DNA from 4 places in the Oryzomicrobium sp. genome. Region 3 is predicted to be linked to each of the others. Evidence: predicted binding sites of a transcription regulator. Region 3 holds the regulator's gene; each other region holds the start of a gene.

What was found. The regulator sigma-54, encoded in region 3, starts transcription at its own class of promoters, with help from an activator protein. The targets are predictions, from matches to a motif close to TGGCACGCTTNCTGCTNA.
Region 1: a site for sigma-54 is predicted at 2,071-2,088, ahead of metK (methionine adenosyltransferase). Genes of this name have one in related genera too.
Region 2: a site for sigma-54 is predicted at 1,980-1,997, ahead of glnA (type I glutamate--ammonia ligase). Genes of this name have one in related genera too.
Region 4: a site for sigma-54 is predicted at 1,480-1,497, ahead of nifE (nitrogenase iron-molybdenum cofactor biosynthesis protein NifE). Genes of this name have one in related genera too.

Annotation. Positions count from the first base shown of each region.
Region 1 covers NZ_DAISLS010000008.1:193,093-197,135, forward strand. Annotated here, with positions in the region: gene V7Z98_RS09540 (GNAT family N-acetyltransferase) at 1-152, opposite strand, end outside; gene V7Z98_RS09545 (LpxL/LpxP family acyltransferase) at 169-1,047, opposite strand; partial or broken gene V7Z98_RS09550 (lysophospholipid acyltransferase family protein) at 1,044-1,961, opposite strand; gene metK (methionine adenosyltransferase) at 2,166-3,332, shown strand; gene V7Z98_RS09560 (HD-GYP domain-containing protein) at 3,524-4,043, shown strand, end outside.
Region 2 covers NZ_DAISLS010000007.1:48,924-52,966, forward strand. Annotated here, with positions in the region: gene nadA (quinolinate synthase NadA) at 1-1,105, opposite strand, end outside; gene V7Z98_RS07820 (rhodanese-like domain-containing protein) at 1,133-1,585, opposite strand; gene glnA (type I glutamate--ammonia ligase) at 2,072-3,484, shown strand; gene V7Z98_RS07830 (DUF4124 domain-containing protein) at 3,658-4,043, shown strand, end outside.
Region 3 covers NZ_DAISLS010000004.1:17,033-21,075, forward strand. Annotated here, with positions in the region: gene recX (recombination regulator RecX) at 1-229, shown strand, start outside; gene lptB (LPS export ABC transporter ATP-binding protein) at 234-1,010, shown strand; gene V7Z98_RS04335 (RNA polymerase factor sigma-54) at 1,090-2,595, shown strand; gene hpf (ribosome hibernation-promoting factor, HPF/YfiA family) at 2,608-2,928, shown strand; gene ptsN (PTS IIA-like nitrogen regulatory protein PtsN) at 3,183-3,668, shown strand; gene hprK (HPr(Ser) kinase/phosphatase) at 3,637-4,043, shown strand, end outside.
Region 4 covers NZ_DAISLS010000003.1:179,878-183,920, forward strand. Annotated here, with positions in the region: gene nifE (nitrogenase iron-molybdenum cofactor biosynthesis protein NifE) at 1-1,441, opposite strand, end outside; gene nifA (nif-specific transcriptional activator NifA) at 1,765-3,477, shown strand; gene V7Z98_RS03920 (hypothetical protein) at 3,716-4,043, opposite strand, start outside.

The DNA of each region.
Region 1 (4,043 bases), on a different contig from region 3:
TGCGCCAGCATGTAGTCGATCTGGCCCTGGGTGATGATGCCCGGGTAGGTGGCCTGCCAGATGCGCCGGGCCAGTTCGGCCACCGGGCCGATGTCGGCCGCATCCATGGGGCGGATGGCGGCGCCGGCGGGCAGTCGGGAAGCGTTGCTCATGACCGTCCTCAGTTCCTCAGTAGATGCGCGGCTCGCCCGGCGGGCGGGTCTTGAAGCGCTTGTGCACCCAGTAGTACTGCTCGGGCATGGTCAGCACCCAGCGCTCGATCTCGGCATTCATGCGCCGGGTATCGGCCTCCAGGTCGTCGGTGGGGTAGTCGGTCCACGGCTCGCCGAACTCCACCTCGTAGCCGGCGCCGTCGGGCAGGGCCCGGGTGACCACCGGCAGCACCGTTGCCCGGCCCAGGGTGGCCAGCCGGGGCAGGCCGGAGATGGTGGCCGCCTGGACGCCGAAGAAGGGCACGAAGATCGAATCCCGGGGGCCGTAGTCCATGTCCGGCAGGTAGTAGAACGGCCGGTGCGCCTTGAGCGCCCGGGCGATGCCGCGCACCCCGTCCTGGCGCGACAGCAGTTGCTGGTCGCCAAAGCGGGTGCGACCGTGCAGCAGCCACTTGTCCAGGATCGGGTTCTTCTGGTGGGCGTACATGCTGGCGCAGTCGTAGCTCATGGCGATGCGCGCGCCGCCCCAGTCCAGGCCGACGAAGTGGGGGGCGAGCAGAATCACCGGCTGGCCGACCAGGGCGTCGAAGCGCTCCTGGTTCTTGAAGCGCACCAGGCGGCGGATGCGCGCCTCGGGGGCGAACCACAGGATGCTGCGCTCGAGGAAGCTGCGCGCCACCATGGCGAAGTGGTCCTTGGCCAGGCGCACCCGTTCGGCGTCGGACAGGTGGGGAAAGCACAGCTTGAGGTTGGTCAGCACGACCTTGCGGCGCGGCGCGGCCAGCCAGTAGAACAGGCTGCCCAGCCCGCGGCCGATGGCGACAAAGGCCGGCAGGGGCAGCCAGTGCAGCAGCCAGAGCAGGCCCAGGGCGATGTAAGTGAAGAATTTGCTCATGCTGAGGTCGGCGGAGTGTTCATGGATGCAGCGGCATCGGCGTTCGGCGCCGGCGGTGCGCCGGACGGCTGCTTGTAGCGGTTGTAGGCCCACAGGTACTGGGTCGGGCATTCCCGGATCATGGCCTCCACCTCCCGGTTGATCTGGGCGGCGCGGGCCACGGTATCGCCTTCCAGGGGCGTGAGCGGCGGGCGGATGTGGTAGTGGTAACCCTCGCCGCCCGGCAGGCGCTCCATGTACACGAACAGGGTGGCAGCGCCGGTCTCGGTGAGCCGGGCCGCCAGGGTCATGGTGTAGGCGGGGCGGCCGAAGAAGGGCAGCCACTCGCCCTGGCCGGCGCCGGGGGCCTGGTCGGGCAGCAGGCCGACCATTTCCTTGTGCTTCAGAGCGCGGATCAGGGTGCGCACCCCGGCCAGATCGGCGGCGGCCACCCGCATCCGGTCGCCGCGCACCCGGCCGGCCAGGAGGAATTCCTTCATCCAGGCCTGCTTGGGCTCCCGATACAGCACCGTGATCGGCACCCCGTGGGCGTGGCGGGCCAGGTACTGGGCGGCGATCTCGAAGCAGCCCAGGTGGGGCGTGAGGAAGATCACTCCCTTGCCCCGGGCCTGGGCTTCGGCCACGTGTTCCCAGCCGCTCACCCGCTTGACCCGGTCGGTCACCGCCTCCAGGGAGGACAGCCAGGTGGAGGGCAACTCCAGGGCGCCCTTGCCGGACTCAGCCATCGCCTCCGGCAGCAGCCGGTCGGCCTCGGCAACCCCCAGGGCCAGGGCAAGGTTGGCCCGGGCCTGCTCCCGGACGCGGGGGGCGAAACGGTAGGCCAGCCGCCCGAGCATGGCGCCGGCGCCATGCAGCAGCGGCAGGGGCAGCCGGGCGATTCCTTTGAAAATAAGGCGGTAAATCAGGGACATGAATAGGGTCTTTAGTGCCCGTCGGCTTGACCGGGTCCGGCCAAAAAGCGAGAATTATCGGACCGCCGAGTTAAACGGACAACTTGCAGGGCGGCGCCGGCCATGAAAAACCGGCGACAAATACTGCTAAAGCGTCACCGCTCGCATCCCCGGAGCCGGTACGCCGGCAACAATCCGGGGATTTTGTTTTTGGAGCGTGCACCACTCATGTCGAACAACTACTTCTTCACTTCGGAGTCCGTCTCCGAAGGCCATCCCGACAAAGTCGCGGACCAGATTTCCGACGCCATCCTGGACGCCATCCTGACCCAGGACCCCAAGGCCCGCGTCGCCGCCGAGACCCTGTGCAACACCGGCCTGGTGGTGCTGGCCGGCGAGATCACCACCCACGCCAACGTGGACTACATCCAGGTGGCCCGGGACACCATCCGCCGCATCGGCTACGACAACACCGAGTACGGCATCGACTACAAGGGCTGCGCCGTGCTGGTGGCCTACGACAAGCAGAGCCCGGACATCGCCCAGGGCGTGGACAAGGCCCACGACGACGGCCTGGACCAGGGCGCCGGCGACCAGGGCCTGATGTTCGGCTACGCCTGTGACGAAACCCCGTCCCTGATGCCCCTGCCGATCTACCTGTCCCACCGTCTGGTGGAACGCCAGTCCCTGCTGCGCCGCGACGGCCGCCTGCCCTGGCTGCGCCCGGACGCCAAGTCCCAGGTCACCATCCGCTACGAGGACGGCAAGCCGGTGGCCATCGACACCGTGGTGCTGTCCACCCAGCACTCTCCGGACATCCCCCTGGACAGCCTGCGCGAGGCGGTGATCGAGGACGTGATCAAGCCCGTGCTGCCCAAGGAGCTGATCAAGGGCGAGATCAAGTACCTGGTGAACCCCACCGGCCGCTTCGTCATCGGCGGCCCGCAAGGCGACTGCGGCCTGACCGGGCGCAAGATCATCGTCGACACCTACGGCGGTGCCGCCCCCCACGGCGGTGGCGCCTTCTCCGGCAAGGACCCCTCCAAGGTGGACCGTTCCGCTGCCTATGCCGGCCGCTACGTGGCCAAGAACATCGTCGCCGCCGGCCTGGCCAGCAAGTGCCTGGTGCAGGTGTCCTACGCCATCGGCGTGGCCCAGCCGACCTCGATCATGGTCGAGACCTTCGGTACCGGCAAGGTAACCAACGAGAAGCTGACCGAACTGGTGCGCGCCCACTTCGATCTGCGCCCCAAGGGCATCGTGCAGATGCTCGACCTGCTGCGCCCGATCTACCAGAAGACCGCCGCCTACGGCCACTTCGGCCGGGACGAGCCGGAATTCACCTGGGAAGCCACCGACAAGGCGCAGATCCTGCGCGCCGCCGCCGGGCTGTAAAGCAGGGCAAGCAAGGCCCGGTTCCGGCGCCAGCCGGGACCGACCGCGACGGGGAGCTTCGGCTCCCCGTCATCGTTTCGGCCGGCCGAGCCTGGGCTGGCCGGTCCAGACAGGGGGAGCGTGGCGTATTTCTTTGGTCCGTTCCGGCACGTGCCTATAAACTAGGCAGCCTACCCATTTCAGATACGCGCATGCTCAAGCGAATCTCGGTCGACCATCTGCGGGTCGGCATGCACCTGCACGAACTCTGCGGTTCCTGGATGGAGCACCCGTTCTGGCGCTCCGCCTTCCTGCTCGAAGACCCGGAAGACATCCAGCGCATTCTCGACAGCAGCATCCGCGAGGTGTGGATCGACACCACCAAAGGCTTCGACGTGGCCGAAGGCCAGGCCAAGGAGGAATCCGACGCCGCGGTGGAGCGCGAGCTGCTGCGCGCCGCCGGCAGCGAGCCCGCGCCGGCTATCGAAAAGGTCTCCATGTCCATGGAGCTGGAACGGGCCGCCCGCATCTGCGCCAAGTCGCGCCAGGCGGTCACCTCCATGTTCCAGGAAGCGCGCATGGGCAAGGCCCTGGACGCGGCCAACGCCCAGCCCCTGGTAGACGAGATTTCCAATTCGGTGCTGCGCAACCCCGGCGCCCTGATCAGCCTGGCCCGACTCAAGACTGCCGACGACTACACCTACATGCACTCGGTGGCGGTCTGTGCCCTGA
Region 2 (4,043 bases), on a different contig from region 3:
ACACCGCCAGCATGCGGTCCAGGGCCAGGCGTGCCAGTTCGGCCTCGTGGGCCGGCACAGAAATGCGGTTGACCACCTTGCCTTCCACCAGGTTTTCCAGGGTCCAGGCCAAGTGCTGGGGGTCGATGCGCTGCATGGTCGAGCACATGCAGATGGTGGTGGCCATGAACTGGACGATCTTGTCGTCCGGCGCCACTTCCCGGGCCAGGCGCTCCACCAGGTTGAGCTCGGTGCCCACCAGCCAGCGGGTGCCCTTGGGCGCTTCCTTGATGGTCTTGACGATGTGCTCGGTGGAGCCGACGTGGTCGGAGGCGGCGCACACCTCGAAGTTGCACTCCGGGTGGGCGATGACGATGCCGTCCGGGTGCTTGGCGCGGAAGGCGTCGATGTGGCTCTTCTGGAACATCTGGTGCACCGAGCAGTGGCCCTTCCACAGCAGGATCTTGGCGTTCTTGATCTGCTCCGGGGTGAGGCCGCCGTATTCCAGGTCCGGGTCCCACACCACCATGTCGGTGAGCGGCATGCCCAGCTGGTGACCGGTCCAGCGGCCCAGGTGCTGATCAGGGAAGAACAGCACCTTGGGCCGGCGGGCGAAGGCCCATTCGGCGATGGTACGGGCGTTCGACGAGGTGCACACGATACCGCCGCGCTCGCCGCAGAAGGCTTTCAGGTCGGCCGCCGAATTGATGTAGGTGACCGGGGTGACCTGGTTGGCCGGGTCCTCGCCGAGCACTTCGCCCAGCTCGCGCCAAGCCCGGGTGACCTTGGCCAGGTTGGCCATGTCGGCCATGGAACAGCCGGCGGCCAGGTCGGGCAGGATGGCGATCTGGTTGGGCTTGGACATGATGTCCGCCACCTCGGCCATGAAGTGCACGCCGCAGAAGACGATGTAGTCGCTCTCGGCCTGGGCGGCCAGGCGCGACAGCTTGAGGGAATCACCGGTCAGGTCGGCGTGCTGGTACACGTCGGCCCGCTGGTAGTGGTGGCAGAGCAGCACCGCCTTCTTGCCCAGCGTGGCCCGGGCGGCGCGGATGCGCTCTTCGCACTCGGCGTCGGACAGGCTGTTGTAACGGTCGAAGGAGGGGTTGAAGGCAATGGTTTGCATCGAATCGGTCACTTCTCGAAACTCGGATCAGCTCTGGGTCCACGGCAGGCCGGCGAAGCGCCAGCCGCCTACGGTGTTGCGCCGGCCGTCGGCGCTCTTGTCGCCCTCGAACCCTTCCAGGATGTTGCAGGCGCTGGTGTAGCCGGCCTGGGCCGCCGCCGTGGCCGCGGCGTTGGAACGCCCGCCGCTGCGGCACAGGAACAGCACCAGGGCCTCCCGGTCCACCTCGCGCTTGAGGCGCTCCAGGAAGTGGGGGTTGCGCCCCCCGTCCGGGTACAGGTTCCACTCGATCTCCACCGCGCCGGGCACGCGCCCGACCCAGTCCCACTCGGCCTTGGTGCGCACGTCCACGAGCACGGCGCCGGGGGCGAGCTTCCACACCTCGTAGGCTTCCGCCGGGGTCAGGGCCCCGGCGTAGGGCAGGTTCTGGTCCTCGGCGCGGGCCTTGGCCAGCGCCAGCAATTCGTTCAAACGCCCCATGGCAAACCTCGCGGTGCTCAGTGGATGTGGATGGATTGTCGAGCCGCCTGCGCGGCGGTGCGCGGGTCCCGATCAGATGGGGGCGCGGTGCGGCCGGACAAGGGGTAGCAAGTATAAATCAGGCGCCCGCCCCCGGCGTCGCCGGGATGGAGGAACGGGGTGGCGCGGCCAGGCGAAGGTGAAGCGAAGGCGCGTAGACGAGATTGGAGGATGCCTGAGGGCCGGGCCTCCGCGATACGATTTGGTGCAAATTTACGGCAGAATCCGGCCCCTTGCCGCTTGAGCACCAATTTGGTGCATAAACGGCGAATGGCGCACCGATTTTGTGCGGAGTCAGCTACTCCCGGCAGCAGGATTCCGTTATGGCACAATGGCGTGGGTTTATCGGCCGGACTGGCATGGAACCTGCTCAATCCGGTCCGCAAACGAATTACCGCAATCCTGAATTCTGCCGGGCACCGGCACCTTGCTTAGGAGATGTTGCACATGACGACCCCCCAGGACGTGATCAAGATGGTCAAGGAAAACGACGTCAAGTTCGTCGATTTCCGCTTTACCGATACCCGTGGCAAGGAACAGCACGTCGGCGTGCCCATCAGCCACTTCGATGAGAGCAAGTTCGAGGAAGGCCACGCCTTCGACGGCTCCTCCATCGCCGGTTGGAAGGGCATCCAGGCCTCCGACATGCTGCTGATGCCGGACGCCGACACCGCCTACATCGACCCCTTCTTCGACGAGCCCACCCTGGTCCTGACCTGTGACGTGGTGGAACCCGCCGACGGCAAGGGCTACGACCGCGACCCCCGCTCCATCGCCAAGCGCGCCGAGGCTTACCTGAAGTCCTCCGGCATCGGCGACACCGCCTTCTTCGGTCCGGAACCCGAATTCTTCATCTTCGACTCGATCGAGTGGAAGACCGACATGTCCGGCACCTACAGCAAGATTTCCTCCGAAGAGGCCCCCTGGTCCTCCGACGACAAGTCCGAAGGCGGCAACGCCGGCCACCGTCCCGCGGTGAAGGGCGGCTACTTCCCGGTTCCCCCAGTCGACCGTCTCAACGACATCCGCGCCGCCATGTGCCTGGCCCTGGAATCCCTGGGCGTGCCCGTGGAAGTGCACCACCACGAAGTGGCCACCGCCGGCCAGTGCGAGATCGGCACCAAGTTCTCCACCCTGGTCAAGCGCGCCGACTGGACCCAGATCCAGAAGTACGTGATCCACAACGTGGCCTACCAGTACGGCAAGACCGCCACCTTCATGCCCAAGCCCATCGTTGGCGACAACGGTTCCGGCATGCACGTGCACCAGTCCATCTGGAAGGACGGCCAGAACCTGTTCGCCGGCAACGGCTACGCCGGCCTGTCCGAAATGGCCCTGTACTACATCGGCGGCATCATCAAGCACGCCCGCGCCCTGAACGCGATCACCAACCCGCTGATCAACTCCTACAAGCGCCTGGTGCCCCACTTCGAAGCCCCGGTGAAGCTGGCCTACTCCGCCAAGAACCGCTCCGCCTCGATCCGCGTGCCCCACGTGGCTTCCACCAAGGCCCGCCGCATCGAAACCCGCTTCCCGGACCCGGGCGCCAACCCCTACCTGTGCTTCGCCGCGCTGCTGATGGCCGGCCTGGACGGCATCCAGAACAAGATCCACCCGGGCGAACCCGCGGACAAGAACCTGTACGATCTGCCGCCGGAAGAAGACGCCAAGATCCCGACCGTCTGCCACAGCCTGGACCAGGCTCTGGAAGCCCTGGACCAGGACCGCGAGTTCCTGACCCGCGGTGGCGTGTTCTCCAACGACTGGATCGATGCCTACATCGCCCTGAAGATGGAAGAAGTGACCAAGCTGCGCATGGCTGTGCACCCCCTGGAGTTCGAGCTGTACTACTCCATCTAAGAGGTCGCGCGACCGCAGCACTGAAAGGGACGGGGCAACCCGTCCCTTTTTTCTTTGGTCATTCCCGCCCGATGACGGCCCGATTTGCATGGCCTGCCATTGACCGCCCCATGCTCACGGTTGCCCGCATCCGGCAACGCCCCTACACTTGCCCCATGCGCAACGAGGCCCCCATGAAAACCGCGTCCCTGCTCGTTTCTGCCGCCCTGCTGCTGGCAGCCGGCGGTGCCCAGGCCCAGATCTTCCGCTGCACCGATACCGAGGGGAACACCGTCATCTCCAACGTGCAGCAGGGCAAGAACTGCAAGAAGGTCGCCACCGACCCGGTATCGTCCATGCCCCCGCCCAAGGCCGCCCCGGCGCCCCGGGCCCCCAGCCCGTCCGGCTTCCCCCGGGTGGACGACGCCACCCAGAAGGCCCGCGACGGCGACCGCCGCCGCATCCTCGAACAGGAACTGGCCAGCGAGCAGAAGAGTCTGGAAGAGGCGCGCAAGGAACTGGCCGACCAGGAAGCGGTGCGCAACGGCGACGAGCGCAACTACCAGAAGGTGCTCGACCG
Region 3 (4,043 bases):
GCGGCTGCGCCAGGAGCTGGCGACGGCCGGAGTCGACGACGCCACCATCGCCACCGCCCTGGCCCAGGCCGACGACGAGTCGTCCCGGGCCAAGTCGGTCTGGCAGAAGAAATTCGGCACCCCCGCCGCGGATGCGGCGGAACGGGCCAAACAGATGCGTTTCCTCGCCCAGCGGGGTTTTTCCATGGAGATCATCCGCCGCGTCGTGCGCGGCCTCGATGACGAATGACCGCATGAACGCCGCCACCCTCACCTCCACCGCCCCGGCCCAGCCGGCGCCGGCCAGCCAGAGCCGCCTATCTGCCCACAACCTGCAAAAGCGCTACAAGAAGCGCACCGTGGTCCACGACGTGTCGTTCGACGTGGCCAGCGGCGAGGTGGTCGGCCTGCTCGGCCCCAACGGCGCGGGCAAGACCACCTGTTTCTACATGGTGGTGGGCCTGGTGGCCGCCGACGGCGGCGAGGTCTACCTGGACGAGGCCCGGCTGACCCACCAGCCGATCCACCAGCGTGCCCATCAAGGCCTTTCGTACCTGCCCCAAGAAGCGTCGGTGTTCCGCAAGCTGAACGTGGCCGAGAACATCCAGGCCGTGCTCGAACTGCAGAACCTGCCCGAGGACGAGGTGAAGAACCGCCTCGAATCCCTGCTCGACGAGCTGCACATCGGCCACCTGCGCGGCACCCTGGCGGTGGCCCTGTCCGGCGGCGAGCGGCGCCGGGTCGAGATCGCCCGGGCCCTGGCCACCAATCCACGCTTCGTGCTGCTCGACGAGCCCTTCGCCGGGGTGGACCCGATCGCCGTACTGGAAATCCAGAAGATCATCCGCTTCCTCAAGGCCCGCGGCATCGGCGTGCTGATCACCGACCACAACGTGCGCGAAACCCTGGGTATCTGCGACCGGGCCTACATCATCAACGAGGGCCGCGTGCTGGCCGCCGGTCGCCCGGACGAGATCGTGCACAACGACGACGTGCGCAAGGTTTACCTGGGCGAGCATTTCCGCCTGTGACCGCGACCCGCTCCATGCCCATGCTCCACCGCCCCGCCGCCGCGCCGCCCCATGAGGCAGCAGCCGGTTGCCGCTGCCGATGAAACCCAGCCTCCAGCTCAAGCTCTCGCAGCACCTGGCGCTCACGCCCCAGTTGCAGCAGTCGATCAAGCTGCTGCAGCTGTCGACCCTCGAGCTCAACCAGGAAATCGAGCAATACCTGCTGGAAAACCCCCTGCTGGAGCGGGAGGACGATTTCGAACCCGCCGCCCGCCCCGCCGAGCCGGGCTTTGCCGACGCCTTGAGCAGCGGCGAGCAGGCGGCCGACGGCAACGCCCAGGCGGAACGGGGCGAATCCGGGGAGAACGGCGAGTCCAGTGAATCCGGTGAAGGCAGCGACTACACCGCCGAGGGTGGCGACGCCGGCGTGGACGACGGCTGGTTCGCCGAGGGCAGCTTTCCCAGCGGCAGCCGCGACAACGACGGGGACGACGAGGGCGACGGCCAGGACATCCAGGCCGCCGTCACCAGTCTGAAGGACCACCTAAACTGGCAGTTGGGCCTGACCTCCCTGTCGGACCGGGACCGCAGCCTGGCCAGCTTCATCGTCGAAGCCCTGGACGACGACGGCTACCTGGACCAGTCCCTGGACGAACTGGGCGAAGCCCTGCCCCACGAGCTGGAGGTCGAGCCGGAAGAACTGGAGATCGCCCTCAAGCACGTGCAGAACCTGGACCCCACCGGCGTGGGCGCGCGCAGTCCCCAGGAATGCCTGGCCCTGCAACTGCGCGCCCGCCCCGCCGGCCCGGTGCGCAACCTGGCGCTGACCCTGGCGGAAAAGCACCTGGACCTGCTCGCCAACCGGGACTTCACCCGGCTCAAGCGCCAGCTCGGCTGCGACGACGAGACGCTGAAGGCGGTGCAGGCCATGATCATGGGCCTGGACCCGCGCCCGGGAGCCCGCTACGCGCCCCTGGAAACCCGCTACATCATCCCCGACGTGATCGTGCGCAAGGTGCGCAATCAGTGGGTAGCGAGCATCAACCCAGACGCCTTCCCTCGCCTGCGGGTCAACCGGCTCTACGCCGACCTGCTGCAAAAGCACCGCACCCGCGGCGAGAGCGGCGGCATGTCCGGCCAGTTGCAGGAGGCCCGCTGGCTGATCAAGAACGTGCAGCAGCGCTTTGACACCATCCTGCGCGTCTCCCAGGCCATCGTGGACCGGCAGCGCGCCTTCTTCGACCACGGCGAGGTGGCGATGCGCCCCCTGGTGCTGCGCGAGATCGCCGACATCCTCGACCTGCACGAATCCACCGTGTCCCGGGTGACCACCCAGAAGTACATGGCCTCACCCCGGGGTATCTTCGAACTGAAGTATTTTTTCGGCAGCCACGTGGCCACCGATACCGGCGGAGCCTGTTCGGCCACCGCCATCCGCGCCCTCATCAAGCAGCTGGTGGGCTCGGAAAACGCCAAGAAGCCTCTCTCGGACAACCAGATTGCTGACATCCTCGGCCAGCAGGGCATTGTCGTCGCCCGCCGGACGATAGCAAAATACCGGGAGGGGATGGGCATTCCAGCTGCCAATCTCCGCAAGTCCCTCTAAAGGAGTAGAACCATGAATCTGCAGATCAGTGGGCATCACCTGGAAGTCACTCCGGCGATCCGTGAATACGTGACCGGCAAACTGGACCGCGTCATCCGTCACTTCGACAACGTGATCGACGTAAGCGTGATTCTCTCGGTCGAGAAGCTGAAGCAAAAGGCCGAAGTGACCGTCCACGTGCGCGGCAAGGACATCTTCGTCGAGAGCGAGGATTCCGACCTGTACGCCGCCATCGACAGCCTGATCGACAAGCTGGACCGCCAAGTCATCAAGCACAAGCAAAAAATCCAGGATCACCACCGGGACGAGAAGAACATCCCCGTCGCCGAGTGATCTAACCAACGGATCGGCCGGGCCCCGCGGGGGCCCGCCGACTGTTCCCCTCACGGGCCCCTCGACCCTCGCTGCCCGGGGCGCAGCCCCCGTCAGCGCAACGACCGGAAATCCTGTATCCTCCCGGCCACGTTTCGCCCTTAGTCTCCGAGACCCCGGCCCGATTTCCTCCCGGCCCGCTCCGAATCCCATCGCCACACCGGTGGCACCGTGCATTCAAGGCTGGCCCGTTCAACGTCTCCGTGGATCGTCCGATGGAGCTCATCGCCAAACTCCTTCCTCTCGAAAACGTCGTCCTAGACCTGGAAGCGACCAGCAAGAAGCGGGTCTTCGAACAGGCCGGCATTCTCTTCGAAAACCGCAACGGCATTGCCCGCGCCACGGTCTTCGACAGCTTGTTCGCCCGGGAAAAGCTCGGTTCCACCGGGCTGGGTCAGGGCGTCGCCATTCCCCACGGCCGCATCAAGGGTCTCAAGGAAGCCGTCGGCGCCTTCCTGCGCCTGGCCGCGCCGGTGCCTTTCGACGCTCCCGACGGCAAGCCGGTGAGCCTGGTGTTCGTGCTCCTGGTGCCGGAACAGGCCACCGAGCAGCACCTGCAAATCCTGTCCGAACTGGCCCAGCGCTTCTCCGATCGCGGCTTCCGCGAACAGCTCGCCAGCGGCGGCGACGCCACCATCCTGCGCGACCTCTTCATCCACGGGGCACCCCATGCGCCAGATCAGCATCGCGCAGCTGTTTGAGGACCACCGCGACAAGCTCGACCTGACCTGGGTCGCCGCCAACGGCGCCAAACGTCATCTGGAACTCAAGGAGCGGGGCAACTACGGGGCCGACGTGGTCGGCCACCTCAACCTGATCCACCCCGAGCGCCTCCAGGTGTTCGGCGTGGCCGAGCGGGAATGGTCCCTGCGGGTCGCTCCCCAGCGCCTCAAGCAGCAGGTGGACGACCTGATCGCCGCCCACCCGCCGGCGATCATCATCGCCGACGGCCTGGAAGTCCTGCCCACCATCCAGGAAGCCTGCGAGGCCACCGGCACTCCCCTGTTCGCCACTCCCAAGCCCTGCTCGGCGGTGATCGACCTGCTGCGCATCTACCTGTCGCGCCGCCTGGCCGA
Region 4 (4,043 bases), on a different contig from region 3:
CACTCCCGCGACCACAGGACGCGGCGCGGTCTTCCCCGCCCCAACCATCCAGCCAGTCCGCCGACTCCCAGGGTGCCGGCTGGCGCAGCTGGGCCCAGATCGGGTTGTGCAAGGCCCGGTCGATCTGGGCCACCAGATTCACCATGCCGTCGTAGCCGGCGTAGGGGTGGTGGCGTTCCTGGTTGATCTCGACCCAAGGCACCTTGGCCTTCAGGGCGACGAACTGGGAACGGCCGCCGGAAAGCATCACGTCGGCCCGGGCCTCCTTGAGCTGGCGGTACATCTCCCGGGGCGGCAGCTCGTCGAAGACGTGGGCGTCGCCCCCCATGATCTCGATCACCTTCTGCCGGTCGCTGGCGGTGCTCTTGCGCATCGAGGTGCCGACGATCTCCAACCCAACCTCTTGCAACGCCGCCACCAGGGACCAGGACTTCACCCCGCCGGTGAACAGCAGTACCCGTTTGCCCTGCAAGCGCGCCTTGAAGGGCTCTAGCCGCGCCCAGGCACGGGCCTCCTCCCGGGCGATGAGCGTCTCGGCGCGCTCCGGCAGGTCCGCCGGGCCGCCCCGTTCCACCAGCAGCCGGGAAATCCGGCGCAGGGCATCGGAAGTGTCGCCGATGCCGTAGAAGCTGCCCTCGAAGAAGGGAATGCCGTAGCGCTCCTCCATCTTGCGGGCGACGTTGATGAGGGCCTGGGAGCACAGCATGATCGCCGCCCTGGCCCGGTGCGAGCAGGCCAGATCGTGGTAGCGGGAATCGCCGGTGAAGGTGGCCAGGACGCGTATGCCCAGCTCGTCGAAGAGGGGCTTCACCTGCCAGAACTCGCCCACCACGTTGTATTCGCCGATAACGTTGATGTCGGTAGCTGTAGTGCGCTCCGGCTCCCGGGTACCCACCACCTGGTCGAGCAGGGCCTCGCCGCCCAGCTTGTTGCCCAGGTTCTTGCTGCCGGCGAAGCCCGGCGCCTCGATGGGAATCACCGGCAGGCCGAGACGGGCGCTGGCGGCTTTGCACACGGCGGCGACGTCGTCGCCGATCAGGGCCGGCACGCAAGTCTGGTAGACGAACACCGCCGGCGGCCGGTACTTGGCGACGATCTCCTCGATGGCCCGGTAGAGGCGCTTCTCGCCGCCGTAGATGACGTCGAATTCGTTCAGGTCGGTGGTGAAAGCTGTGCGGTAGCGCAGGGAATCGCTCGAATGGACGTGGCGCGAATCCCAGGAATTGCCCTCGCAGGCGATCGGGCCATGCACCAGATGGGCCACGTCGGTGACCGGCTGCAGGGCGATCTTGGCCCCGTCGAAAGCGCAGCCGCCGGCCGCCGCCCCGGGCGCCAGGGGCTTCTTGCAGCCGGCCTTGCGCGCCTTGTCGTCCTTGGCGCGATTGTGGGCGCAGGCCGGCTCGTCGAAGACGGCGGCAATGGTTTCCTTCAGCGCGCTCATGTCGGCTCCCCTACAGCGATTCATCGGACAGGGGGCTCAACGCAGCTTCCATGCCAGCGCCCGCCATTCCAGGCAAGCCTTTGTTTCAGTGCAGCATTTTCCAAACGCCCCGCTACGGTGCCCCGTAAGCCCGTGTCGCAAACCCGACACACCTTGATGGTGCGGGGGATATGCCCCATCGCCCCCCTCGGCCCCTGCTCACGGGCACTCCGGCATCACGGCATGTTTTGTGCGTAGCAACATGGAACTAACACCCGGAACCGTCGCAAAGCCGACAACGCCCCCGCGTCCGGCGGACGGCTCCCGCCCAGGGAGGTTGAACCATGTCGATCGACAACACCCTGCCCGCATCAGGGGACGCAGCCCGGGAGCGGGTGGCGGACCGGGAGCTGGTCACCATCTACGAGATCAGCAAGATCCTCACCGCCCCCCTCGATTTCCACACCGGGGCCCGCCAACTGCTGGCAGTGCTCACCGCCCACCTGGGCATGCGCCACGGCCTGATCGCCCTGGTCCAGGGCGACGGTCGCCTGCACGTCTTCGGCGCCACCGGTGCCGTATTCGCCGGCTCGCCCGCGGTGCTGGACGCCGACCAGGGCCTGTTCGGCCAGGTGCTCAAGAGCAACTCGCCGGTGGTGGTGCCCGACATCGCCCGGGAACCCCTGTTCGTCGGCCAGGACCGGCAAGGCCGCGACGGGGTCGCCCTGCTGGCGGTGCCCATCCGCGACGGGCGCAGGGCCATCGGCCTGCTGTCGGTGGACCGGCCGCCGGAAGACAACCGGCCGGTGCGCTACGAACGCGACGTGCGCATCCTCACCCTGGTGGCCAACCTGCTCGGCCAGTCCTGGCGGTTGCACCGCAAGATCGCCGAGGAGCGGGAAGCCCACCGCCAGGAAACGCGCCGGCTCAAGACCCAGTTGAAGGGCCGCTACCGCGTGGACAACGTGGTGGGCATGTCGAAGCGCATGCAGGAGGTGCTGGCCGACGTGCACCAGGCCGCACCGGGCCACGCCACAGTGCTGCTGAGAGGCGAATCGGGCACCGGCAAGGAGGCCATCGCCCACGCCATCCACTACCTGTCGCCCCGGGCCAAGAGCCCCTTCGTCAAGGTGAACTGCGCCGCCCTGCCGGAAACCCTGCTTGAATCCGAACTGTTCGGCCACGAGAAGGGCGCCTTCACCGGCGCCACCAGCGAGCGCAAGGGGCGCTTCGAGTTGGCCGAGGGCGGCACCCTGTTCCTCGACGAGATCGGCGACATCACGCCCACCTTCCAGGCCAAGCTGCTGCGGGTGCTGCAAGAGCACGAGTTCGAGCGGGTGGGCGGCAACAAGACCCTAAAGGCCGATTTCCGCCTGGTGGCCGCCACCAACCGCAACCTGGAGGAAATGGTACAAAAGGGCGAATTTCGCGCCGACCTGTACTTCCGCCTCAACGTGGTGACCCTGTTCCTGCCGGCCCTGCGCGAACGCAAGGACGACATCCCGCTACTGGTGGAGCACTTCCTCGCCCGCTTCAACAAGGACAACGACCGGGCCGTGGCCCTTGAGGCCGAGGCCATGGATTTGCTGCTGCACTGCAACTGGCCGGGCAACGTGCGCGAACTGCAGAACTGCATCGAGCGGGCCGCCACCATGACCCGGAGCGATCACATCCGCGCCGACGACCTGCGCTGCTTCAAGGGCCAGTGCTTTTCGTCGATGCTGCTCAACGCCGAGCAGAACCGCTGCACTCCGGGCGGCTCCTTCGTGGCGCCTCCCCATTCCGCCGGGCAACCATCGGCGCCACCGACCTTTCCCATTGCCATGCCGCCACGCCATCACCCCGCCGCGCCCAAGAACGGCGACGACCGCGACGACGGGGAATTCCCCCCGGCCGGCGACGGTGGCATTGCCGGCATACCCGAACGGGAACAACTGGTGGCGGCCATGGAAAAATGCGGCTGGGTCCAGGCCAAGGCGGCCCGCCTGCTCAACCTCACCCCGCGCCAGATCGGCTACGCCTTGAAGAAGCACCGCATCCCGGTGAAGCGGCTGTAGACGCGGCCTACGGCGCAGCCGGGTTGAACCAGGCCGTCACCGGCAAGCCAGGAAGAAAGGGGGCCGGGGAGGCCGGCGTCCAGGACGCGGCGAGCAGATCGCGCACCTCCAGGGTATGGCCTGCGGCGGCCAAGGCCGCCCGCTGCCGAGCATTGCCACCGCAACCGGGCTTCTCGTAAAAATCAGGTGGGCCATGGCCCCCTCCGCTGGCAGGGCAGAAAACAAAAACGCGGTGGGCTCAGACCGGCCGGTTGTCCGGCACCTTGACCGGTCCCATCTCGGCGACGGCGGTGGCGTAGGGCGTCTCGGGAAATCCGGCGCCGGTGAAAGCCTCGGCCGCAGCCACCAGGGAATCGACCTTGGCCTCGCTGGAGAGGCGCTTCATGTCGCTCCGGTCCAGGTAGAACAGATCGAGCAGCTCGTTCCACACGGTGGCTTCATCCAGGGGCAGCACGTAGAAGGGCACACCGCCCGCCTCCACCTTGTAGCGCTTGGCGAAGTCCACGTTGCCGGCGAAGACGAAATACTTGCCCTTGGGCACCAAGGCCGGGCCGAAGGCGTCGACG